DNA from 2 places in the Bacillus sp. GbtcB14 genome. Region 2 is predicted to be linked to the other one. Evidence: riboswitches for the same ligand, from Rfam matches in the RefSeq annotation. Region 2 holds a riboswitch; the other holds the start of a gene.
The links. Region 2 has a riboswitch for magnesium ahead of mgtA (magnesium-translocating P-type ATPase). Riboswitches for the same ligand answer to the same signal wherever they lie in the genome.
Positions count from the first base shown of each region.

Region 1: linked by a shared signal. The riboswitch ahead of KVT31_RS08290 (P-type ATPase actuator domain-containing protein) and the one ahead of mgtA (magnesium-translocating P-type ATPase) in region 2 are both predicted to bind magnesium.

Region 1 is NZ_JAGXJT010000002.1:659,177-670,981, forward strand. Features, by position in the region: gene KVT31_RS08275 (DUF11 domain-containing protein) at 1-433, shown strand, start outside; gene KVT31_RS08280 (FbpB family small basic protein) at 500-640, opposite strand; gene KVT31_RS08285 (5'-3' exonuclease) at 1,001-1,867, opposite strand; gene KVT31_RS08290 (P-type ATPase actuator domain-containing protein) at 1,999-2,724, opposite strand; M-box (ykoK) riboswitch at 3,068-3,233, opposite strand; gene KVT31_RS08295 (DUF350 domain-containing protein) at 3,361-3,747, opposite strand; gene KVT31_RS08300 (glutathionylspermidine synthase family protein) at 3,740-4,978, opposite strand; gene KVT31_RS08305 (hypothetical protein) at 4,982-5,293, opposite strand; gene KVT31_RS08310 (hypothetical protein) at 5,377-5,826, shown strand; RNA gene ssrS (6S RNA) at 5,881-6,064, opposite strand; RNA gene ssrS (6S RNA) at 6,086-6,268, opposite strand; gene KVT31_RS08325 (sulfurtransferase) at 6,385-7,218, opposite strand; gene KVT31_RS08330 (YpbS family protein) at 7,221-7,493, opposite strand; gene KVT31_RS08335 (GNAT family N-acetyltransferase) at 7,515-7,982, opposite strand; gene KVT31_RS08340 (DUF3931 domain-containing protein) at 8,055-8,309, shown strand; gene KVT31_RS08345 (dynamin family protein) at 8,313-11,805, opposite strand, start outside.
Region 2 is NZ_JAGXJT010000001.1:503,640-515,444, forward strand. Features, by position in the region: gene KVT31_RS02730 (GNAT family N-acetyltransferase) at 1-56, shown strand, start outside; gene KVT31_RS02735 (tripeptidase T) at 184-1,302, shown strand; gene KVT31_RS02740 (hypothetical protein) at 1,347-1,547, opposite strand; gene KVT31_RS02745 (DNA polymerase IV) at 1,681-2,919, shown strand; gene KVT31_RS02750 (MgtC/SapB family protein) at 2,961-3,662, opposite strand; gene mgtA (magnesium-translocating P-type ATPase) at 3,926-6,631, opposite strand; M-box (ykoK) riboswitch at 6,960-7,127, opposite strand; gene KVT31_RS02760 (DUF3932 family protein) at 7,314-7,565, opposite strand; gene rnz (ribonuclease Z) at 7,755-8,678, shown strand; gene KVT31_RS02770 (hypothetical protein) at 9,241-9,378, shown strand; gene sdaAB (L-serine ammonia-lyase, iron-sulfur-dependent subunit beta) at 9,423-10,082, shown strand; gene sdaAA (L-serine ammonia-lyase, iron-sulfur-dependent, subunit alpha) at 10,101-10,979, shown strand; gene proI (pyrroline-5-carboxylate reductase ProI) at 11,032-11,805, opposite strand, start outside.

The DNA.
Region 1 (11,805 bases), on a different contig from region 2:
TACTTCTGATATTTCACTTTCAAATGTTTCATTACAAGATACCATCCCACCAGGTTTACAATTTATGAACGGCACTGTCTTTATTAACGGCGAACGCTCTCCACTAGCGAATCCGAATATCGGTTTCCTAGTCGCTACTCATTTGGAACCAAACGAAACAATTATCGTGTTATTCACAGTACAAGTGATACGTCCACCTGTTAATAATGAATTCAAAAACACGGCGAATATTTCGTTACAACTTCAGGTCTCACCTACCGATCCACCAATTACAGTAACCGTTACAAGCAACGAAAACATTGTCGCCTTTATTTCAGAAAATCCAGATGAAACACTTCCAAATTTAAATTGCTTCTTTGACGGTGAACATTTTATACACGTTACTCCTCGAAATATACGAAATTACTTTTGGGCTTGGATTTGGTGGAAGTAATAAAAAAGAAAAAGCTTGTAGTTTGGATACTATCCAAACTACAAGCTTTTTTCATAAGCAAAATTATCAATTGCTAGCAGCACTATATGCTACATGTCGTTTCTCAATTCTCTCTTCAATTTCTTTCATATTTTCTTTATTATTTAATAGTGATTGTTTATTTTCAATTAATAATTGTTTAAAAGATTTTCTCACTTTTTTTCTCATTTTCATTGTCCTCCTTGGGGGATGGTTTATATAAAAGATAAGGAATTATCTGTGTGCCCTTATAATAATTGATTGTTGTGAATTCTATTTGAACTTCATATGAAAATTCCGTTTATTTTCTGACAACTTTGTGAACATGAAAAAATGTGATCATCCTAAAACTATTTTGGAATTGCTTCATTTCATTATAAAAGTTGCTATTGTCATCAACTTCTACCAATATATTTTGTCAAAACATTTATATATTTAAAATTGAGTTCGATATAATTTTATTTACTACGATCCTATTCGTAAAAACAAAAAGAGGGATGTTGTATAAGTCAAAGTTTGACTTATACAACATCCCTCTTTCAAAACTATTTACAGCATATTTATTAATATTTCAGGTCTTCCCCAATTCATTTCTTCACAAACGAATCTAAGTTTTTCTTCATCCATTGTGTGTAATCCTTCTTCTAATGAACAAGAAATAGGAACTTCACAATGAATTTGTGCCAATTGTAATGAAATATTTAAGTTCTCTAGATCACTTTCAATCTTTGTACGCTGCGCTTTCGTTAATGATGCTACATTTTCTAGTACAGTTGCTACTGTTCCGTGCTCTTGAATCAATTTATACGCTGTTTTTTCCCCGATACCTTTTACACCTGGGTAATTATCGCTCGTATCTCCCATGAATGCTTTCGCATGCACGATTTGCCAAGGCTCCACACCTTTTTCTTCCATGATTTTCTCTGGTGTGTAGTATTCGTAATTTCCAATTCCTTTGCGCAAGAGCATTACTGTAACGTTCTTATCAACAAGCTGAAGTAAATCCGTATCACCCGTTAAAATATACACTTCCGCTTCATTACAGTATTGTTTTGCAAGCGTGCCGATACAATCATCCGCTTCATACCCTTTCATACCAATAACTGGAATAGACAATTTCGCAGTCATTTCTTGAACTAAATCAAATTGCGGAATTAATTCTTCAGGCGGCGCTGCACGATTCGCTTTATAATTTGAGAACGATTCTGTTCTAAATGTCGTACTTCCCATATCCCAGCATGTTACGATGTGTGTTGGTTCAATTGCTTGCATAGCTGTTAATAAATGTTTCATATAACCATGAATCCCGTTTGTAGGGGTACCATCTTGTCGTTTCATAAATTGTCCGTAGACACTTGTTGCGTAAAAAGCACGAAATAATAGTGCCATACCATCAACTAATAATACTTTTTTCATAATTCCTCTCCTACTACAAAAAATAATAACCCCACGTCATCACGTAAGGTTATATAAATAGATTACCATTCTACGTTTTTTCAACTTTGTCTATTATACATTGTTTTTGTATATTTAGCATCATTTACACATTAAGACATTCTACTACAACAAGTATGAAGAATTCCTGAATACGTATTTTTCCCAGTCGAAACAACTACAGCCTTTGCATTTCCACCAACAATATACGTCCCTTTGAAACATACGTTTTCAAGTTCAAGTGGATTATAGTCTTTCATTCGTTTTAAAGGAATAAATCGTTTGCGCTCAAGATGATAGCAACTTTCAAATTTCTCAATACTTGTATCTTTTCCTGTTAGCACAGATTCATTTACTAATAAATCATTCGCGTAAATGATACGTACATCTGCTGGTACTATATCACCTTCTGAAAGAAAAATCATATCACCAGGAACAAGCTCTTGTACTGGCAAATTCATCATTTTTAATTCACCGTTTACCCCTATTACACTAGAACATTCTACTCGAGACACAGTAATTTTCTCACATTGTGATCCATCACGCACATGTTGTTTTGAAAAACCTGGAATCATTCCGCTTAGCTTCATCATCAATTCCGCAATACGCGCTCTTTTTGAAGTTAATTCATTTCGGCCGTATACTTGAATACGTTTTTGTGCCTCTTTCATAGATAATCCGTCTCTTGTTGTTTTAAAATACGCAAATACAGATTTTACATCTCTCGTTGCGATTTCAATTAATAAATCTTTATTTTTCTGAAGCATTGTTTGTTCTTTCATTGATTTTTTACTTAATTTATATGACGTGTTACCCACAGTTTTGTTTGCATATAACATATTATCGTCTCCTCCTGTACAACATAGGAAGAAACGCTTTGCTTCTCAAATTATCCACTTTATCGTAACAGTGTCTAGCGCTTAAACATGCATATAAACGCTACATTATGATAAATATAGAGGGAGGAACAAGTCGTTTCCTGCCTACATCATATATTTTTGAATTGAAGTATATGGGTAACGGAACCGAGTCAGAATTTGACATGCTCCTCACCTCCTCGTTTAATTTTATAGTTTATACTATGAAATTACTCATAGCTTGGTAACAAAAAGACCTTTACTCCGAAAAGAGTAAAGGCCATTACATACACAAATAAACGATTCCTAATACAATTAGAAATCTACGGACCTCTCCCTCGCCGAGTTTTAGCACTGTATAGCATAGGTACATTACCAGCTACGTTAAGAAAAACCTTAATTCGATCATTCCTGTTGACCCATTGGCGTCTCTCGACATTTTTGGGCAGTAGCATTTCTCTATACAGGAGCCTCACCTAACAGAGACTTATATTTTATTACATAGAAAATGTTACTCTTATTTAAAATAGATGTCAACAGTAGCCTACAATTTTTTCGAAAGGTATGGCAAACTAACATCTATAAAAATAAAAAACTTTACGTTTGAACGTAAAGTTTTTAATAAGTTATACAACCAGCAATTACAATCCCAATGGAAAGCGATAAAAACATAAGAAAAAGACCGACTGCTTGATTATCTTCTTCGAGACTTTTGTTTATATTAAAGCGCGGTGTAAGCCACTCAGCTAAATAAAAGACGATAATTTGAGCCAAAATCCCAACTGCTCCCCACGAAACCATATCAAGAAGTGAAATAGAATTAGCTGCTGTCGAATATAAAACAATAGCTAGCCCAAGTAATCGTCCTCCAAGTACATAGCTTACCGCCCTATTTCCTTGGGCCATTAACTTAAATTCTTTTACTTTCGTTGTCACTGCCATTAGGAAAAGACCAATGCATAAAAGTCCCAATGTTACTGCTAAATATAATAAAAAATTAATCATGTACTTTCCTCCTTTTTATACCTACCGGTAAATAGTACGATTCATTCCCCGTAATTTTTTCCCCAGCGCGAATACCGATACTACTCGCTTTTCCAGCAATTAAAAACGAACCAAACACATACGACATTGTCTCCATCCCTTTTTCTGTTTCCAAGGATACAACTGGAAGTTCTATATATTTTTGAAATATCGGCAGTGACGCTTTATACGTCTGATATGCATTTTGCATCATAATATTTTCGTCCTTATCGCGAACGGTAATTGTGTCCCCTTCTCTACCAAATGAAGGTTTTTGAACGAAAGAACCTTTTCCTAAAAATAAATCTGGCTCTAAATATGTAGGTAACATATATTCTTTAATCCACTGTTGTTCCTCATTTGTATAAAAGGCCTCTTCTTCTGCTAACCCCCAAATTAGACACTGAATGGATTTGGGCTGAAGTAAAAATGCTGACAAAGGATTTATTATAAAAAGCTTTCCGGCTTTTACAAGCTGCAACAGTTCCACACCTACCAAGTCTCCTGTTTCAGGATCTTGATCCTCAATTAAATCTTCTATCGGATATGTTTGGCGATATAAAACATCAATCTTTACTCCATCACTATCCACTAAAGCATCTTTTGTAATTCTAAGTTTTGACATTGGCACTACTTTATTTTCAACATGGCATAACTGACTCAAATACATAGTCGTATTCCAATCCTCAATATGTTCATGATGTGCTGTAAAAATAACATTTGGGTTATCTATTCCCTTTGTCGCCTCCATAACAGCTTTTGTAACACCAGAAGATAGCAACCGTTCTTGATCCAAGTTTGGATCATCGTAGCCTAGTTTTCCGCAAACTTTTCCATTCATTTGAAAGCATTCCATAATAAAAGTTGGCGTATCACTATTAAACTCAAGCATTTTAATTTGGTTATCATCAGTTACAACGAAATCAAATCGTGAAATAACAGATTCAGGATACAATCCTTTCATTCTAATGAACGTTAAGCTCGCAGGAGGAAAACCAAGTTCAAGAAGCTGTTCTTCACTTAAATTACGCAAAAGTCTAGCAGTCTTAAAAAATATTTTCCCCATCCGTTCAGTCGCTACTTGTAATTGTTTCATAGTCTCATTTGTTATAGAGAAAACATGAAACAAACTATACTCACATTCATATAAATCCGACCAGAAATTCGGATATTTCGAATAAAACTCTTTTCGTTCTCTTATGTATTGCGACATATGTTAGCCCCCAAATCCACCCTTTGAACCACTTCCAATTCCACCTTTAAATTCCGCAGACGATTGATACGACTTAAACGCCGATGAATTTTTAAAAGCGGATTTATTTTGATAGTATCGCCCACCATAGAAATAATGCCCACGGTAACCTGAACTACTATCATCACACTGCCATACCCCAAGTTCATCATCCCAATCCCAATCTGAACAACTAGTATCATTCGGTTTTGAGGGAAGATCTTGTGCGCAGCCAAATAAGGTGCCAGTCATTAAAGACGTTACGACACCACCTACTAGCCATTTCGTTTTTGTCACCTTCGCACTCCCCTTTTTAAATTCTATTTCTATTATATAGGATGGCATGATAAAGTAGAAGAAAAAGGAAGAAGAGGGATAAAATGCACTTAGAATATCGACTTAATGATGAAACGAAAGGGTATCCAGCTTTATGGAACTACGCAAATATTTCTAATTCTGAAATCATCGCACGCATGACTTGTGAATATTTTATAAAAGATAAAAATACATATGTTGTTACTGCAACTTCAGTAGATCCAGACGGAACAGCAGTTATATATATTCAACAAGAAACCTTTTCTAACGATCCTTCAGATCCTACTTACTTCCACATCGGTTTTGAAATTAGAGAGCTAAAGGATACGAGTTCAAACTTGATTGAAAGTAAAGATGTATGGAACTATGAAGAAATTTTACCATCACTTCATTCAGATATTATATATATTAAGCGCGACGGCACGCATATGGAGTTCACTTTAGATTCAAGAGAGATTGATGAAGACAGAAAGTGCTATATTTATTATGGAAATTTCACAGGTGAATCGAGATAACATGAATATATATATGCAACAAAAAAACCTTACGTATAAAACGTAAGGTTTTTATTTAGCCCCACATATGCCGTTCTCTCTAGATGTCCATAAACCTGCTCTCACAGGTGGATGCTCTCACAAATGTTTGTAACTTCCTTCTTAAAAAGATGGCATGTTAGCTACATTTAAATATTGAACTTCCATATTAAACTTATTGGTTTAAGACATACATAAGCTACGTACACCGTAGGAATTTTATATAATGTTAGTTGAAATAAGACCCCCGCACGTGCCGCTCCTCGTAAATGTCCAAAAACCCGCTACTCGCAGGTGGATGCCCTCACAGTTACCGTACATCTTCCTCCACAAGGAAGGCTTGATGATGGTCGCTAAATATTGAGCTTCCGTATAACTAACATCGGTTTTAGACATAAATAAGTTACGTACACCGCAGGATGTATTATTTACTTGTCGTTATATTATCACATTGTTTCCAATGTGTAAAATACAAAGTTTTTCGAGCAATTTCTTGCTTGTGACCTTATTTTAATACAAATTATTTTTGCATGCAAGTGATTAATCTTCTTCTTTTGCAATTTGATTTTCTGGGTAAGAAATCCAATCACTCCAGCTACCTGCATACAATTTAACATTTTGGAATCCAGCTAATTTCAATGCAAGAATATTTGGACAGGCTGTAACGCCTGAACCACAATATACAATTGTTTCCTTATCTTTCGAAAGATTTTGGAATCGTTCTTGTTGCCCACCTTCATTCTTAAATTGTCCTGATTGGACAATTCCATCCTTCCAAAAATAGTTTACTGCTGTCGGAATATGCCCTGCTTTTGGATCAACTAGTTCCTCTACACCAGCATAACGTTTTGGTTCTCTAGAATCAATTAACGTAACATTTGCACCTGCATGAATATTCTCTCTCACTGTTTCCATCGTTACAAGCATATAATCTTGTACATTTACTTTGAATGCTTTTCGTTTAGCAACAGGAATTTCCGTTGTTGTCGGTAGTCCATTCTCTTTCCAAGCTGGAAATCCGCCATCTAATATATATACTTTCTCATGCCCTACATAGTTTAATAACCACCAGAGACGAGAAGCATTTGCACCCGCTTGACTGTCATATGCAATTACTGTCGTATGTTCATCAATACCAGCTTGTGAAAGCTTGTCTGCAAACTCCTCAATATTCGGCAATGGATGACGACCACCATGTTCTGCTACTGGACTTGATAAATCTAAATTTAAATCAAAATATAACGCATGGAGAATATGTTCTTCCTCATACTTTTCTCTACCCCAATTAGGGTTCGCTAAATCAAAACGACAATCGATTATACGGACATTCTCATCTTCTATATGCTCACGTAACCATTCGACTGTAACTATCATCTTTAACGACCTTCTTTCCCTTGCAAACGACTTACATACTCCATAACCATTTCTTCTGTAACATATTTACGCTGCAAGGTAACACCATTTTTTGCAAGAGCATTAATTTGCTTTGTTACAACATTAATGACATCAACCGAAAATTCTTTCCCATTTGACGCAAGAGATACGGCTGCTTCAATCGCTGCTTCACGCTGCGCATCTAATTGTAAACATGCTTTTACACTTTCATTTTGTTTACGAGAATGTGCTGTAATTGCTTTATGTACTTCCATCTTCTCTTCCCCCTAAATAAGTTATATGTTCTGATTCAATTCCATTGCAAGCCGAATCATATCACGGCATACAATCCCATTTTCAATAATCTCTTCTTCATAATGCTTCGAAAAGTAATCAAAATCAATAGAAAAAATACGAAATCCACATTTTTGATATAAAGCAAGTTGTGAAACACTAGAATTGCCTGTACCAACTTCAAGTTTTGACATACCATATCCTTTAGCAGTTTCTATGGCATGACTTATTAGCTTCTTCCCAATCCCTTTTCCTTGCAAATGCTCTACAACCGCAATATTCATAATTTCCATCGTCTTCGGCCTTGTTTCCAAAAGAACATATACACCGATAACATGCTCCTCTTGCTTAGCTACATATGTTAAGCCTCTTTGTACATATGCATCAATTTGCCCCTCACTTGGATCAGCAAGCAATAATAAAGGTTTCGGTATAGCTTCTTTCGAAATATACTCTATTACTACATTCATAAAAAATTCCCCTTTCTCTATTGTTCTAATCCCTCCTTGTCTACCATAAGTAATAGAAAGGAGGGATTCACCATGGACAACAATGAGAAAAAATGCAACGTCATCTCTATTGATGGAAAGAAAAAGAAAAGCGACACGTATTCCTATCCAAAATTAGTAGTAGAAAACAAAACATATGAATTTTCTTCATTCGTCTTATGCGGTGAAACACCAGACGGCAGACGACTCGTTCTTACTCATATGATTTCTACCGATGAATTTGCTGGGTTTGTCAAATCTTTAGATACAGTACTGCAAAAGAAAATTGAACGAATCTTTTTCTCATAACGATTAGATCACATAAATTTCTTTTTCAATCTCCACTAACTGCTTTTGCAATTGTTCTTTGCTTTGTTCATATAGTGATACATCAATCGTTTCAGCCAATGCAAATAATATACTTTCATAGTAGTTCATCACATCTTGCTGCATCACTTTTTGGAATAAGTTCCATTTCATATCCCATTCTTGCTTATAATGATGAACAAATAAATCTTTTTCATCAGCTACATAGTTTGATACGAAAGGCTCTAATACAACTTTAGCCTCTTCTTGCATGAAAGCTTTATCATTTTTTTCAAAAAAGCTTTTTTCATTTTTAAAATGTGCCAATGCTTTTTTGAAATCTTTTATTTCAACTGAAGGGAACGGTTCTTTATGTGTAATATCTTTATATTCATAATCCACTGTTCCACTCATAGAAATTGATTCGTTTTCTACTTTACAGTTCACCACAATCTCATTCTTTGCACGTTTCATCGCTTCATCTATCCATTTTTCAAGGCGTAATGATGTCGCACGCATTTCTTGTAATAAGTCATGCTGAATAAATGCTACTAATTCCATAACGCACTGTTGCAACTGCACTTTCACATTTCCATCCGTTCGAAGCGATGCTGGATTAATAAATTCAGTAAACACATCGTTATAGCGGAGGAATAGACGCTGTTGCACGTAGTAAAGCAATTCTTTCACTTCATTTTGCATCGCCTGCTCTTCAGCAAGCACACTATATGATGAAATAATATGAAGTAGTTGATCACGCTCTGCTTCATATTTTTTCGTTTGCTCCTCTTTCTCTTCATTCCCCTGTTTTGCACCATTTATCATATTTACTAAAAGCTGATCTGCTCCTTGCAATGCACCATATAAAGCATGAACAGATACGAGCATTAAATCTCTCATCATAAAGGATGTAAATGATTCCTCGAACTTCGCAATCCCCGAGTTTTTTAATATACCGTACTTCTCTTTTTCAATATTCTTTCCTTGTTTCTCTTCAAGCGCACATAAACTTGAAATTGCAAATAAACGCGGATTTCTAATGCCGTATTGCAGTAGCTGGTCTGCGATATACCCTTTTACCATTTCAAGTTCTTCTTCAGACTCTGCTAAATCGGCCGCATTAATTAAGAAGAACATTTTATCAAGAGCAAACGTATCCTTTACACGACCAAGTTGGATTAAGAATTCACGGTCAGCACGAGAGAACACATGATTATAATATGTTACAAATAAAATAGCATCCGCGTTTTTAATATACTGGAACGCAACGTCCGTATGACGGGCGTTAATAGAATCCGCTCCAGGTGTGTCTACAAGCGCTACTCCTTGCCTTGTTAAAGCACAATCATAATACAGCTCCATGTACTCAACAAAACATGATTTTTCTTCATTCGCTACATAATCAGAAAACTCTTCTAATGTAACTTGTACTTGCTCCCCTAAATGAACAGAAACCGTATCATACCCTTTTTGTACCGCTCGTAAAAAGCTAAATGTTGTTTTTTGCTTCCCAGTTGGTGAAGGATATTTCATAACTTTATCAATTTGTGCTAACGCTTCATCTAACGTAGTAATCTCATAATGAAACAGCTTATAAACAGCTTTCATATCTTCTAATAGAGCTTGCTTTGATTTAAATTGAACGATTACTGTTCCATGTGGTTTTTCCTCTGTAACTGGCAAAATTTGATTAATCGTTGCCGTCGTCGGATTTGGTGACACAGGAAGCACCTTCTCACCAAGCAATGCATTAGCAAATGATGACTTCCCAGCACTAAAAGCCCCGAATAACGCTACTGTAAATTGTTTCGTTTCCACACGACGCCTTTTTTCTATTACCTCTTGCTGTACGTGTTTCAGCGCTGGCAATGGCTCTAATATCGTTTCAGCTTTCTTCACTTTCTCTAATATACGCTGAATATTTAAAGCTGCCGTTCCTTTTATCTCTTCCTCACGAGCCATTACGTTACTGTTTACGCTTTCCTGCTCTTGTAGTGTGAATTTCTCACTAACAATTTGTGTTTTACTTTGCAATATCTCCTCTATTTGCAATCCTTCTGGCGTAGCAATACGCTCGTGCCAAACATTTTGCAAATAACTTTCATATGTCTCCAAATTGTTACTGTATTGCAATTTCGTTTCCTTTGCCGTTTGCAATATCGTATATTTTTCTATCTCTTCTTCAATACGAGTAACTTCTTCCTTCACTTTTTGCTTTAAAACAACTGCACTTTTATCAAAAATTTGCTGTGCTTTTGTAAAATAACGTTTCTTCAGTTCATTCGCTACATCCGCTGTATAAAGAAGTAAGTAATCACCTGTGAAACCTGCTCCTTGTTTAATGACTTCAGCCAACATTTCTGGTCCGAAAGCTATTTCTAAAGCATATATGTCTTTCCCAATTTCCTCTGTAAACAATCCTTCTTCTTTTAAGAAGGTAACAATAAATTCTTTCACATGGAAATCAAGTTGCGTTTCAACAATCTTTTGTAAGGCAGAATAAAAAGCATCTAAACGTCTCTGTTTTTCTTGCTCCGTCTTTCCTTTCGCAAATAGCAAACCGACCTTAAACTTAGTTAATTTCGTTTCTAAATACGCATTTGCCAATTCTCTCATTTCAAATGGCATTAAATACGCGTTATCTAATATAGCTTGTAAGCCTTTTATAAATTCGTTTCTCACATGAGATTCTTTACTAGCCTCGCGTTGTTTAGTTTCCGTTAGCGCTTCTTTCTTTTCCACTATCTCTGAAACGGAAAGCGGTGATGCTAACTCTTCCTCATATTTCAAAAGAGCTTTTTCATTTTCAGAAAGAATAAACGAGAAATGTTCTCCCATTAAATATTCTGTTTCTCGCTCCATTCCATCTCTTACATACTGCTCTTTTTCTTTCATAATGGAAGTAATTAATGTTTCTAAGCTCCCAATTTCATTATGTGTATGGTTCATCATTCGTAATGAAGTATAATACACTCCATCTACTTCAATATCCCAGTTAGAGAACGATTGTTTCACACTATCTTTATAATCCTCAAACGATAATTCATTTTCTTTATGTTTATCTATTTGATTTACAACGAGATAAACCGTTTTATTACGTTGTTTCAATTCTTTAACAAATTGTAAATTCACTTCCGATTGGACGTGATTATAATCCATCATATAAAAAATTACGTCTGCTAGATGCAGCGTTGATTCTGTCGCTAGTTGGTGGGCATCATCTGTTGAATCAATCCCTGGTGTATCAACTAACATAACACCTTCAGGAATTGGCGCATCATTCCGATAAATGTGAACACCAATTACCTCATCACCGTCTTTACAAATTTGTTTTAATTCTTCAGCTGAATATGCACCGTCATACTCGTACTGTTCTCCAGATTTAACCGTTACAACAACACGATCCATCCCTTTTTCAATTTTGACAACGTTAGCGCTTGTCGGAATAGGACTTGTCGGTAACAACTGCGCTTTATATAGATGATTCATCATCGTTGAT
Region 2 (11,805 bases):
TAATGGTAAATGGAGTATGGGAAGATCATATGCGCTGGGTATTGTTAAATGAGTAATAGAAAGCAGATGGTTATCTAGACATATAAACCGTCTGTTTTTTGTCTTGTATTTCGAAACTTTTGCGAAATTCTGTTATAATTAATAGTGTTACATACATAATGGTAGTGCAGGAGGCGCAGTCTTATGATTAATCAAGAACGTTTAGTAAATGAATTTATGGAATTAGTACAAGTAGATTCTGAAACGAAATTTGAAGCAGAAATTTGCAAAGTATTAACAAAGAAATTTACAGATTTAGGTGTAGAAGTATTTGAAGATGACACAATGGCTGTTACTGGGCATGGTGCAGGTAATTTAATTTGTACATTACCAGCAACAAAAGATGGTGTTGATACAATTTACTTTACTTCTCATATGGATACAGTAGTTCCTGGTAATGGAATTAAGCCTTCTATTAAAGATGGATATATCGTGTCAGATGGTACTACGATTTTAGGTGCGGATGATAAAGCAGGATTAGCATCAATGTTTGAAGCAATTCGTGTTTTAAAAGAGAAAAACATCCCTCATGGTAAAATTGAATTTATTATTACAGTTGGAGAAGAATCTGGTCTTGTTGGTGCAAAAGCATTAGATCGTGAGCGCATTACAGCGAAATACGGTTATGCATTAGATAGCGATGGAAAAGTTGGTGAAATTGTTGTTGCAGCTCCAACACAAGCGAAAGTGAATGCAATTATTCGTGGGAAAACAGCTCACGCTGGTGTAGCACCAGAAAAAGGTGTATCTGCAATTACTATCGCAGCGAAGGCAATTGCGAAGATGCCACTTGGTCGTATTGATTCTGAAACAACTGCAAATATTGGACGTTTTGAAGGTGGTACACAAACAAATATCGTTTGCGATCATGTACAAATCTTTGCAGAAGCGCGTTCTTTAATCAATGAGAAAATGGAAGTACAAGTTGCGAAAATGAAAGAAGCATTTGAAACAACTGCAAAAGAAATGGGCGGTCAAGCAGACGTTGAAGTAAACGTTATGTATCCAGGATTTAAATTTGCTGATGGCGATCACGTTGTAGAAGTTGCAAAACGTGCAGCTGAAAACATTGGTCGTACACCTTCTCTTCACCAAAGTGGTGGCGGAAGTGATGCAAACGTAATTGCAGGACACGGTATTCCGACAGTTAACTTAGCGGTTGGTTATGAAGAAATTCATACAACAAACGAAAAGATTCCTGTTGAAGAATTAGCAAAAACAGCAGAATTAGTTGTTGCAATTATTGAAGAAGTAGCGAAGTAATGTAAAATAAAAAGCGTGTAAATCATAATTGATTTACACGCTTTTTATTTTGATTCGATTGCTTTTACAAGGCGGATTAGCCAATACAAGAAAATCCATGGCAATATATAAGTTGTTGCTACATGTACTAGGCGAGGGAAGAATCCAAACGTATTAATATTGAAAATAGGAAGCAGTAAATAATTAAGGGTTATGATTAATATAATCACAAGGAACGTATAGTTGAGTTTATTAGTTGATTTCATCATAATCACCCCTTTCCACATTTTATGTAAATTATATCAAATATATAAAAGGAAAAGACCAAGTAATTATTATAACTATTATGCAAAATTTGATATAATGAAGGAACAAATGTTCTTTGGAGGGGTGAGTAATATGCGAGAAATGTATCCGAAAAATGGTCGTGTTATTTTGCATGTAGATATGAATTGTTTTTTCGCATCTGTTGAAATTGCTCATGACCCATCATTACAAGGGAAGCCGTTAGCAGTTGCTGGAAATGAAAAAGAAAGAAAAGGAATTATCATAACATGTAGTTATGAGGCGAGAGACTATGGAATACGTACAACGATGCCTCTTTGGGAAGCAAAAAGGTTATGTCCACAATTAGTTGTAATGCGTCCTAATTTTACATTATATCGTGAAGCTTCATTTCAAATGTTTCAAATTCTTTCCCGTTTTACGGAAAAAATACAACCAGTCTCAATAGATGAAGGATATTTAGATATTACAGATTGCTACGCACTCGGTTCGCCTCTTGAAATAGCAAAGATGATTCAGCAGGCGTTATTAACAGAGTTACAGCTTCCGTGTAGCATCGGAATTGCTCCTAACCTTTTCCTAGCAAAAACAGCTTCTGATATGAAAAAGCCTCTCGGTATTACCGTGCTTCGAAAACGAGATATTTCAGAAATGATTTGGCCACTCCCAGTTGAAGCGATGCATGGAATTGGAGAAAAAACAGCTGAAAAATTAAATGATATTCATATACAAACAATTGAACAGTTAGCAAAAGGAAACGAACATATCATTCGCGCTAAAATTGGAAAGCATGGTGTTGATTTACAAAGGCGGGCAAAAGGTATGGATGATAGGGAAGTTGACCCGAGTCAAATGGGACAACATAAAAGTATCGGTAATTCGATGACTTTTTCAAAGGATATGGATGAAGAGAAAGAATTACTTGATATGTTAGAACGGCTATCAAAATCAGTGAGTAAAAGATTACAAAAACGAACTCTTGTCAGCTATAATATTCAAATTATGATTAAATATCATGATAGGCGGACAGTAACGCGGAGTAAGCAATTGAAAAATGCGATTTGGGAAGAACGAGATATTTTTCAGGCAGCATCTCGTTTATGGAAGCAACATTGGGACGGTGATTCCGTTCGTTTACTAGGTGTTACAGCTACTGAAATAGAGTGGAAGACAGAATCGGTGAAACAATTAGATTTGTTTTCATTTGAAGAAGATGCGAAAGAAGAGCCGCTACTTGCTGTCATCGATCAAATTAATGATAAGTATGGAATGCCACTTTTACAACGAGGTAGTCAATTATTACGTAAGCAGGAAAAGTCTTTTCAGCAAAAATTAGAAAATAAGTTTATGTAGAAGGTGTCATGAAGCTGTAAATATCATGACACCTTCCATTTCTAACTGGCTTCTAAATCTAATGAAGTTTTCCACCCAGCTGCAGTAACGCCAGCTTCTAATAGCATTCTACTCACTATTTTTTCAATTAAGACTGCTGCATTTGTACTGCAATGTAATGTAGCTTGTATACACACTTTTTGCTTAGAATCTACGTCTTCACTATACAATTCTTTTAAACCGATGCCTTCAGAACTTACCATGTGCATAAGTAAAAACCGAATATGGGCTTCATGTTCTTCTGAACAAGTAAGAGAAAGGAAGTAGTTCGTTTGTTCAGGTGACTCTTCTTTTGATTTTTGATTCATAAAGAGAGCGATTGGGCGGAGTAGTATATTTGCCAGTAAAACGCCGGTTGCACCTAACATAGCTGCAACGAGGAAACCAGCGCCTGTAAGAGTACCAACAGCAGCTGCGCACCATAGAGTAGCCGCTGTATTAAGCCCTCTAATACTAAAACCATCGCGGATAATAACGCCGCCTCCTAAAAAACCAATCCCACTAACGACTTGAGCGGCAATACGTGAGGGGCTAGCATCGTGATCAAGCATGACGGATAATAAAACAAATATACAGGCACCAAGTGATACGAGAGCATTTGTCCGTAATCCAGCCATCCTGTGTCTCCATTGCCGTTCCATTCCGATGCAAGCACCTACAATAATTGCGATAAATAATCTTAATACAATGTCATACCATACCATCATGGTCACCTCCATACATATAAGTCCATGTTATGTTGTTGAGAATGAGTGGGGGGTACCCGCTCATTCTCATTTTTATCTCGCTATTTGCGGGCAGATGAAAGCTTCACTTTATCCCGCTTTAATGGGCAGTAAGACCCCCACCTCAAAATTCAGCGAAAGCAAAGAGGTTAGGTGGGGGATCAACTGCCCATAAAAGTCCGATTGGTTCAACTAATAATCAGTGGGGGATGAAGAAAACCCCCACTGATTAAAGTTTCACTTTATAACCAGCTATGAAACTTTTTAATATAAACTTTTTTTAGGAACTGTGTTAAGAAAGCATAGCCTAATAGTATTCCTATTAACCAAGGGAAATAGCTAAGTGGTAATGCTTGTAATCCAACAGCTGCTCCAAGTGGCGAGAATGGAATATAAATTCCGATTGCCATAATACAAGCGGTCAATAAAAGAATCGGTATTGATGCAGTACTTTGAATGAACGGAATCTTCTGTGTTCTTATCATGTGAACAATTAAAGTTTGTGTTAGTAATCCAACGACAAACCAACCAGATTGGAATAATGATTGTTCGCTAGCTGTATTTGCACCGAAGACGTTCCACATGACTACATATGTGATGATATCAAATATGGAACTAATGGGACCGATACAAATAATGAAGTTCCGTAAGTTTGCAGTATCCCATTTTCTTGGTTTTTCTAAAAACTCTTTATCCATTTTGTCCCATGGAATAGACAGTTGTGAAATATCATAAAGCAAGTTTTGAATTAAAAGGTGAATGGCAAGCATCGGCAAGAAGGGGATGAAAGCACTTGCTACTAACACACTAAATACATTTCCGAAGTTAGAGCTAGCTGTCATTTTAATATATTTTAAAATGTTTCCGAATGTAGTGCGTCCTTCTAAAATACCTGCTTCTAATATTGTTAAGCTTTTTTCAAGTAAAATAATGTCGGAAGACTCTTTTGCAATATCGGTAGCAGTATCAACAGATATGCCAACATCAGCTTCACGTAACGCTACGGCATCGTTAATACCATCTCCCATATAACCTACAGTGTGTCCGTTTCCTTGTAATACTCGTATAATGCGAGATTTTTGCATTGGATTTAGTTTAGCAAATACAGTTGTTTCTTCGGCTAATTTTGCTAATGCTTTATCAGGTAAAGATTCGATTTCGTAACCAAGGACAGGCTCACCGATATTTAATCCAACTTCTTTGCAAACTTTTCTTGTCACGATTTCGTTATCGCCAGTTAAAATTTTTACTTGTACACCATGTTTCTGTAATGCTTGAATGGCAGTAGCTGCAGATGGTTTCGGTGGATCTAAAAAGCCGATATATCCAGCGAGAATCATATTATTTTCATCTTGTACCGTGTACTCTATATCATTTATTGGTCTATCTTTTTTATAAGCTACAGCAATAACACGCATACCTTCACTATTTAATGTCTCACTTAGTTGTTTTACATTTGAGCGCATGTCATCGGTAAGAGAAACAACTTTTCCAGCTACTTCAGTGTAGTTACAAATAGATAAAATTTCTTCTACTGCCCCTTTACAAACCATTGTATGCTCACCTGAAATATCTTTCACGATGACAGACATACGCCGGCGAGCAAAATCAAATGGAATTTCATCTAGTTTTTGAAAAATGGATGGATTAAACTTCTGGTTTTCTTCTGTATGTTTCATAACGGCTTTATCTATTAAATTTTTCAATCCTGTTTGATAGAAGCTATTTAAATAGGCGAAGTGTAATACACGATTACATGTATTACCGTTTGGATCTAAATGCCGGACAAGTACAACTTTATCTTCTGTTAAAGTACCTGTTTTATCGGTACAAAGAATGTTCATAGCACCTAAGTTTTGAATAGAATTCAGTTGTTTTACAATTACTTTCTGTTTAGACATGTTAACGGCACCTTTTGCTAAATTAGCAGTTACAATCATTGGTAACATTTCAGGTGTGAGACCAACAGCAATTGCGATAGCGAAGAAGAAAGCCTCTTGCCAATCCCCTTTTGTGAATCCGTTAATGAGAAGAACGATAGGCGCCATAATAAGCATGAATGTAATTAAGAGCCAGCTTACTTTGTTTACACCTTTATCAAAGCTTGTTTCTACTCGTTTGCCGATTACCTTTTTTGCTAAAGAGCCGAAATACGTATCAGTACTTGTGGAGATGACAACAGCTTTTGCACTACCACTTACAATATTTGTACCCATAAAACAAAGGTTTTCCATATCGAGTGGATTGTAATTTTTTTTCATGTTTTTCGGTAAGATATGTTTATTCTCTGTATGGTAGCAGTTTTCATACTTTTCCACAGGAAGTGCTTCCCCAGTTAAAGAAGACTGATTCACAAATAAATCTTTAGCTGATAAAATACGCACATCAGCTGGAACGATATCACCGGCTGAAAGTGAAATAATATCGCCAGGTACAAGTTCTTCAATTGGAATTTCCGTTGAATCATTTTGCTTCAAATTCATTACGTTTTTTGTTTCGTGTACAAATCCATCTATTCTAAAGACGCTCGCCGTTGTTCGAACCATAGCTTTTAACTGATCCGCAGCTTTTTGAGAACGAAATTCTTGTAGAAAGCGAATCGTTGCACTTAGCATTACCATTACAGATACGACAATGGTTCCTTGTATGTCATCTGTGAAAAAAGAGAGTGCGCCGAGAGCTAATAAAACAAAAATAAATGGATTTTTAAATGCCAGTAGAAATTGAATGTACCACGGTGATGTTTTATTATGAGCGATTTCATTCGGACCATATAAAGTAAGTCTACGAGTCGCTTCTTGTTTAGAGAGTCCATCTTCTGTTGTTTCTAAAAGTTGTAACGCCTTGTTTGCACCTTGTGTTGCGACTTCCACCAATAATTCGTTATTTGTTTTCATACGATCTTGATCGTAAGAATGTTTTGTTTCTTGTCTTTGTAAATTTAACATCGGTAGTTCCTCCTTTTTCATGAAGGAGGAAACAATCTGTTACTCGACTATTTAAAATTAGGAGGAACAGCTTCTTTCCTACCTACATGATGAAATATTAATGTAAAACATATGGGTATCTGGGCCGAATCATCAATTGCCAACTGTTCCTCACCTCCGTACAATTTAGTAGTTTCTGAATATGCTATGTTTGTTTCATAGTAAGGTGCATATATAAAAAGACCTTTACTCAAAACGAGTAAAGGTCTGAATTCGCAGTTAAAAGAGTCCACAACAAAGACTGTTAGTAAACATAGATAAAAACAGTTTTTGTGTATGACAAAAATACATGCACCTCTCCCTCGTTGAGTTTTAGCACTGTATAGCATAGGTACTGAAACCAGCTACGTTAAGAAAGGCCTTCATTCCGACCTTTCCTGTTGACCCATTGGCGTCTCTCGACATTTTTGGGCAGCAGCGTTTCTCTATACAGGAGCCTCACCTAACAGAGACCATATTCAATTACAATTTGAATGTTAGCACTGTAAATTTATAGTGTCAATATCTTTTTTTGAAAAATCAAATAGGTTTATGATAGCTATATAGTAGGAAATAAGCGGAGTTTTTTTGAAATAACGTTGGAAAATAAATATTGTAATGAACATAAATAAAAAGCACTGATCACAGTGCTTTTTATTATAGATTATGAGATTGTAGCATTTTCAAAAATAACAATTTCTGAACTGTTTGTTGTTGAAACGCGTTGTGCGTAATAGGTTAAAGTTGAAGAAATATATGTTGGTAACGAATCATTTGTATGTGTTGTTGTATATTCATGGATTAATTCTTTCAAAGTCGTCCATTCTAATTGTGCTGGGTGATCAGACACGAAAGAACTTACCCAGCGATCAAATGAAGATGAAAAATCAGTTTGTAAACGAAATGCTTCTTTCATAATAAAACGCTCCCTTAAAATGTAGTATAATCATTTTAACATAAAACACGAACAATTGCTAAGTTTTTCGAGTATAACGTTCGTGTTATATAGTTGTCTAGATGATTGGTTATGTAAATTCGATTTGCCATTTGAAATAACATTCCGTAAGATAAAAGGTAGATTATATAAAGAGCTGGAGGAAAGAAAGTGGAATTTGTATTTTTAGGAACTGGTGCAGGTGTTCCTTCGAAAGGAAGGAACGTTTCGGCAATTGCTTTGCAATTGTTAGAAGAACGAGGACAGACTTGGTTATTTGATTGTGGCGAGGCGACGCAACATCAAATATTACATACATCAGTACGCCCACGCCGCATTGAAAAAATATTTATTACGCATTTACACGGTGATCATATTTTTGGCTTGCCTGGTTTATTGGGAAGCCGTTCATTTCAAGGAGGGACTACACCTCTAACAGTGTATGGACCAAAAGGAATTAAACAATTTATTGAAGTGGCATTATCAGTAAGTACGACACATGTAAAATATCCACTTGAAATTGTTGAGATAACAGAAGAAGGTACTGTATTTGAAGATAATGAATTTCACGTGGAAACGAAAAGATTGTCACATGGCATTGAATGTTTTGGGTATCGCATCGTAGAGAAGGATATACAAGGAGCCCTTTTAGTCGATAAATTGCTGGAGATGGGTGTGAAACCTGGCCCGCTCTTTAAACGTTTAAAAGATGGAGAAGTAGTTGAATTAAAAAATGGTACGATACTAAATGGAAAAGACTTTATTGGTCCGCCTCAAAAGGGAAGAATTATTACCATTTTAGGTGATACAAGATATTGTGAAGCGAGTAGAGAGCTGGCACAAGACGCTGATGTACTTGTTCATGAGGCAACTTTTGCGGCAGAAGATGAACAACAAGCGTATGATTATTTTCATTCTACATCTAAGCAAGCTGCGAGTATTGCACTTCAGGCAAATGCAAAACGATTAATATTGACTCATATTAGTTCTCGTTATCAAGGAGATACATATAAGGAATTATGGAAAGAGGCAAGAGAGCTATTTTCTAATACAGAAATAGCTACGGATTTGAAATCATTTCCAGTAGATAGATAATAATGGTGTGAAAAAATGGTGACGAAAGGTTGCCATTTTTTTATTTCTAAAAAAAATTTAAAATAAATCTGTTATCATTTTATGTTTATATTGGATGAAACAGAAAATTTTTATGATGTGAAGATATAGGACAAAAATACATAGTACCGATTATTTAGAGAAACTGTTATATAAGTCAGACGACATACGAGTGGTACAAATACCAAAAACGGATTGTTATTCAGAACTTTTAAAATTCATTAAAAGTAAGCGTTTTATTAAAAACAAGCTATAATGAGGGCAGATTATAATTTATTGTAGGCTACATGCGTTTTAGCCATTTGTCGTAACAAGTGGAGTTAACTAAATCGTGAGAGGGAAACATGGGAATTATAAATAAGAAGGATATTACTATTATTTGTACTATGTCTTTTTTCACTTTTTATTTTTAAAGCACGAAAAGGTATGAAAGCAATGGGAGTTTCACTTGTTTATGCTATCCTTGTAAGGGGTTCTGTGTTAAACTTTGGATTGCTACCAGACTTTATTCTGGATTAGCCTATATTATTTTTAAATGAAGGTAATGCTAAGTTTCTTATTTATTATGATAGCTGGTATTATTTCAGGATATATTGTTTCACTGTTATTCAAAAACGATCCAATTCGTACAGCGGAACAAATTCGTCGTACAACTGGAAAAGCAACCGATTCGGTAGCTTAATAGAATAGTAAAATTTTTTTCATAGAGGTTTAGGGGGAGTTATGATGAAGTATCGCTCAGTATTTGATATTATTGGTCCAGTTATGATTGGTCCATCAAGTTCACATACAGCAGGCGCAGCAAGAATGGGGCAAGTTGCTCGCCAGCTGTTTCGTCATGAACCAGAAAGAGTAAGCATTTCATTATATGGATCATTTGCAAAGACGTATCGAGGGCATGGTACGGATGTAGCACTGATCGGTGGAATATTAGGCTTTGAAACAGATGACCTACGTATTCCAGAGGCGCTAGACATAGCAAAAGAGCGCAAAATCGAAGTAGAATTCATTGAAGAAGATGCAAATGCACCTCACCCAAATACAGCGAGAATTCGTTTGTATAAAGGTGAAGAAGAAATTGAAGTTGTTGCTTGCTCAATTGGTGGCGGTAAAATTGAAGTTGTAGAATTAAACGGATTCGATCTTCAATTAACAGGCACGAGTCCAGCACTACTTATTGTAAATAACGATCGCTTCGGTGCTATTGCAGCAGTAGCTTCAATCCTTGCGAAACATGAAATTAACATTAGTACAATGAGTGTTTCTCGTAAAGAAAAAGGAAGAAGAGCGCTTATGGTTATCGAAACAGATGAATTATTAGCAGATGAAGTGATTGAAGAAATAAACGCGCAACAAAATATTTGTCAAGTAACTATTATGGAATAATTGCAGGGGGGACACACCATGTTTCGGAACGCAGCGGAACTAGTGGCGCAAGCTAAAGAACAAAATGTAAAAATCGCAGAAATTATGATTCAATGTGAAATGGAAACAAGAAATATTTCACGTGAAGAAGTAATTGCTGGTATGGAAAAGAACTTAGTCGTAATGGAGCAAGCAGTAGAACGTGGTATTCGCGGAGTGAAATCACCAACTGGTTTAACCGGCGGAGATGCTGTAAAAGTTCAGACGTATATGAATAGCGGAAAAGGCTTATCTGGAGATACGATTTTGGACGCAGTGAGTAAAGCTGTTGCAACAAATGAAGTAAACGCAGCGATGGGAATTATTTGTGCAACACCAACAGCAGGGTCTGCTGGAACAGTGCCGGGTGTACTATTTGCACTAAGAGAAAAATTGCAGCCGACACGTGAAGAAATGATTGAATTCTTATTTACAGCAGGAGCTTTCGGTATGGTTGTTGCGAATAACGCTTGCATTTCTGGTGCAGCGGGAGGATGCCAAGCTGAAGTTGGTTCAGCAAGTGGAATGGCAGCTGCAGCTGCAGTTGAAATGGCTGGTGGAACACAAGATCAAGCAGCTACAGCGATGGCAATTTCATTAAAGAACATGCTTGGTTTAGTATGCGATCCTGTTGCAGGACTTGTAGAAGTACCTTGCGTAAAACGTAATGCAGCAGGAGCTGCAAATGCGATGATTTCAGCTGATTTAGCATTAGCTGGCGTAACGAGTACAATTCCATGTGATGAAGTAATTGAGGCAATGTTTAGAATCGGACAAACGATGCCAGTAGCACTTCGTGAAACAGCTGAAGGTGGACTTGCAGCAACACCGACTGGTCGTCGTCTGCAAGAAGAGATTTTTGGGAAGACTAATAACTAAACGATATATGTTTATAAAAAAATGGAGCTCAAGTAAGATTGAGCTCCATTTTTTATTTTTCTTTTGTTAGTTGTTCTAATGTTTTCCCAAGATTATGTGATCGTTTTGTAGCCTGTGTAATACAAGAAATAAGCGCTTGTTGAAATTTATGTTCTTGTAATACTTCAATGCCTGCTTCGGTCGTTCCACCAGGAGAAGTAATTTCCTTTCGCAAAACAGAAGGGTGTTTTTCACTTGCTTTTAGCATTTCAGCAGCACCAATCATCGTCTGGAGAATAAGTGACTTTGCAACATCTTCTTTTAAACCAATTGTTTTTGCGGCTTCTTCCATCGCTTCCACTACGTAATAAATATAAGCAGGTCCACTTCCAGATAATGCAGTGACAGCATGCATATCTTCTTCCTCTACAACAGAGACGAGACCGATTGTTTCAAATAAAGCTATAGCAGTGCGAATATGTTCCGCCGTTGCATCTTTTGAAGGCGAGATAGCAGTAGCTGATTTTAAAATAGCTGCAGATGTATTTGGCATCGCACGAATAATCGGAACATCTTTTTGAAGTAGGTTTCTAATTGAGTGAGTAGAAACACCTGCTAATAGGGAAATAATAAGCAGGTTATTATGTATATCTTCTTTAAAAGGAGTAAGCGCTTCTGTAACATCCTTCGGTTTCATTGCTAGAAAAAGAATAGTTGTATCAGTAAGTAGCTCTTTTTTATTATGCGTACCTTTGACGCCGTATTTTTTATGTAGCTCCTGCAATCTTGTTTCGTTAGAACGATTACTTACGGTAATTTGTTCGCCTTTCACAACATTTGCATGTAA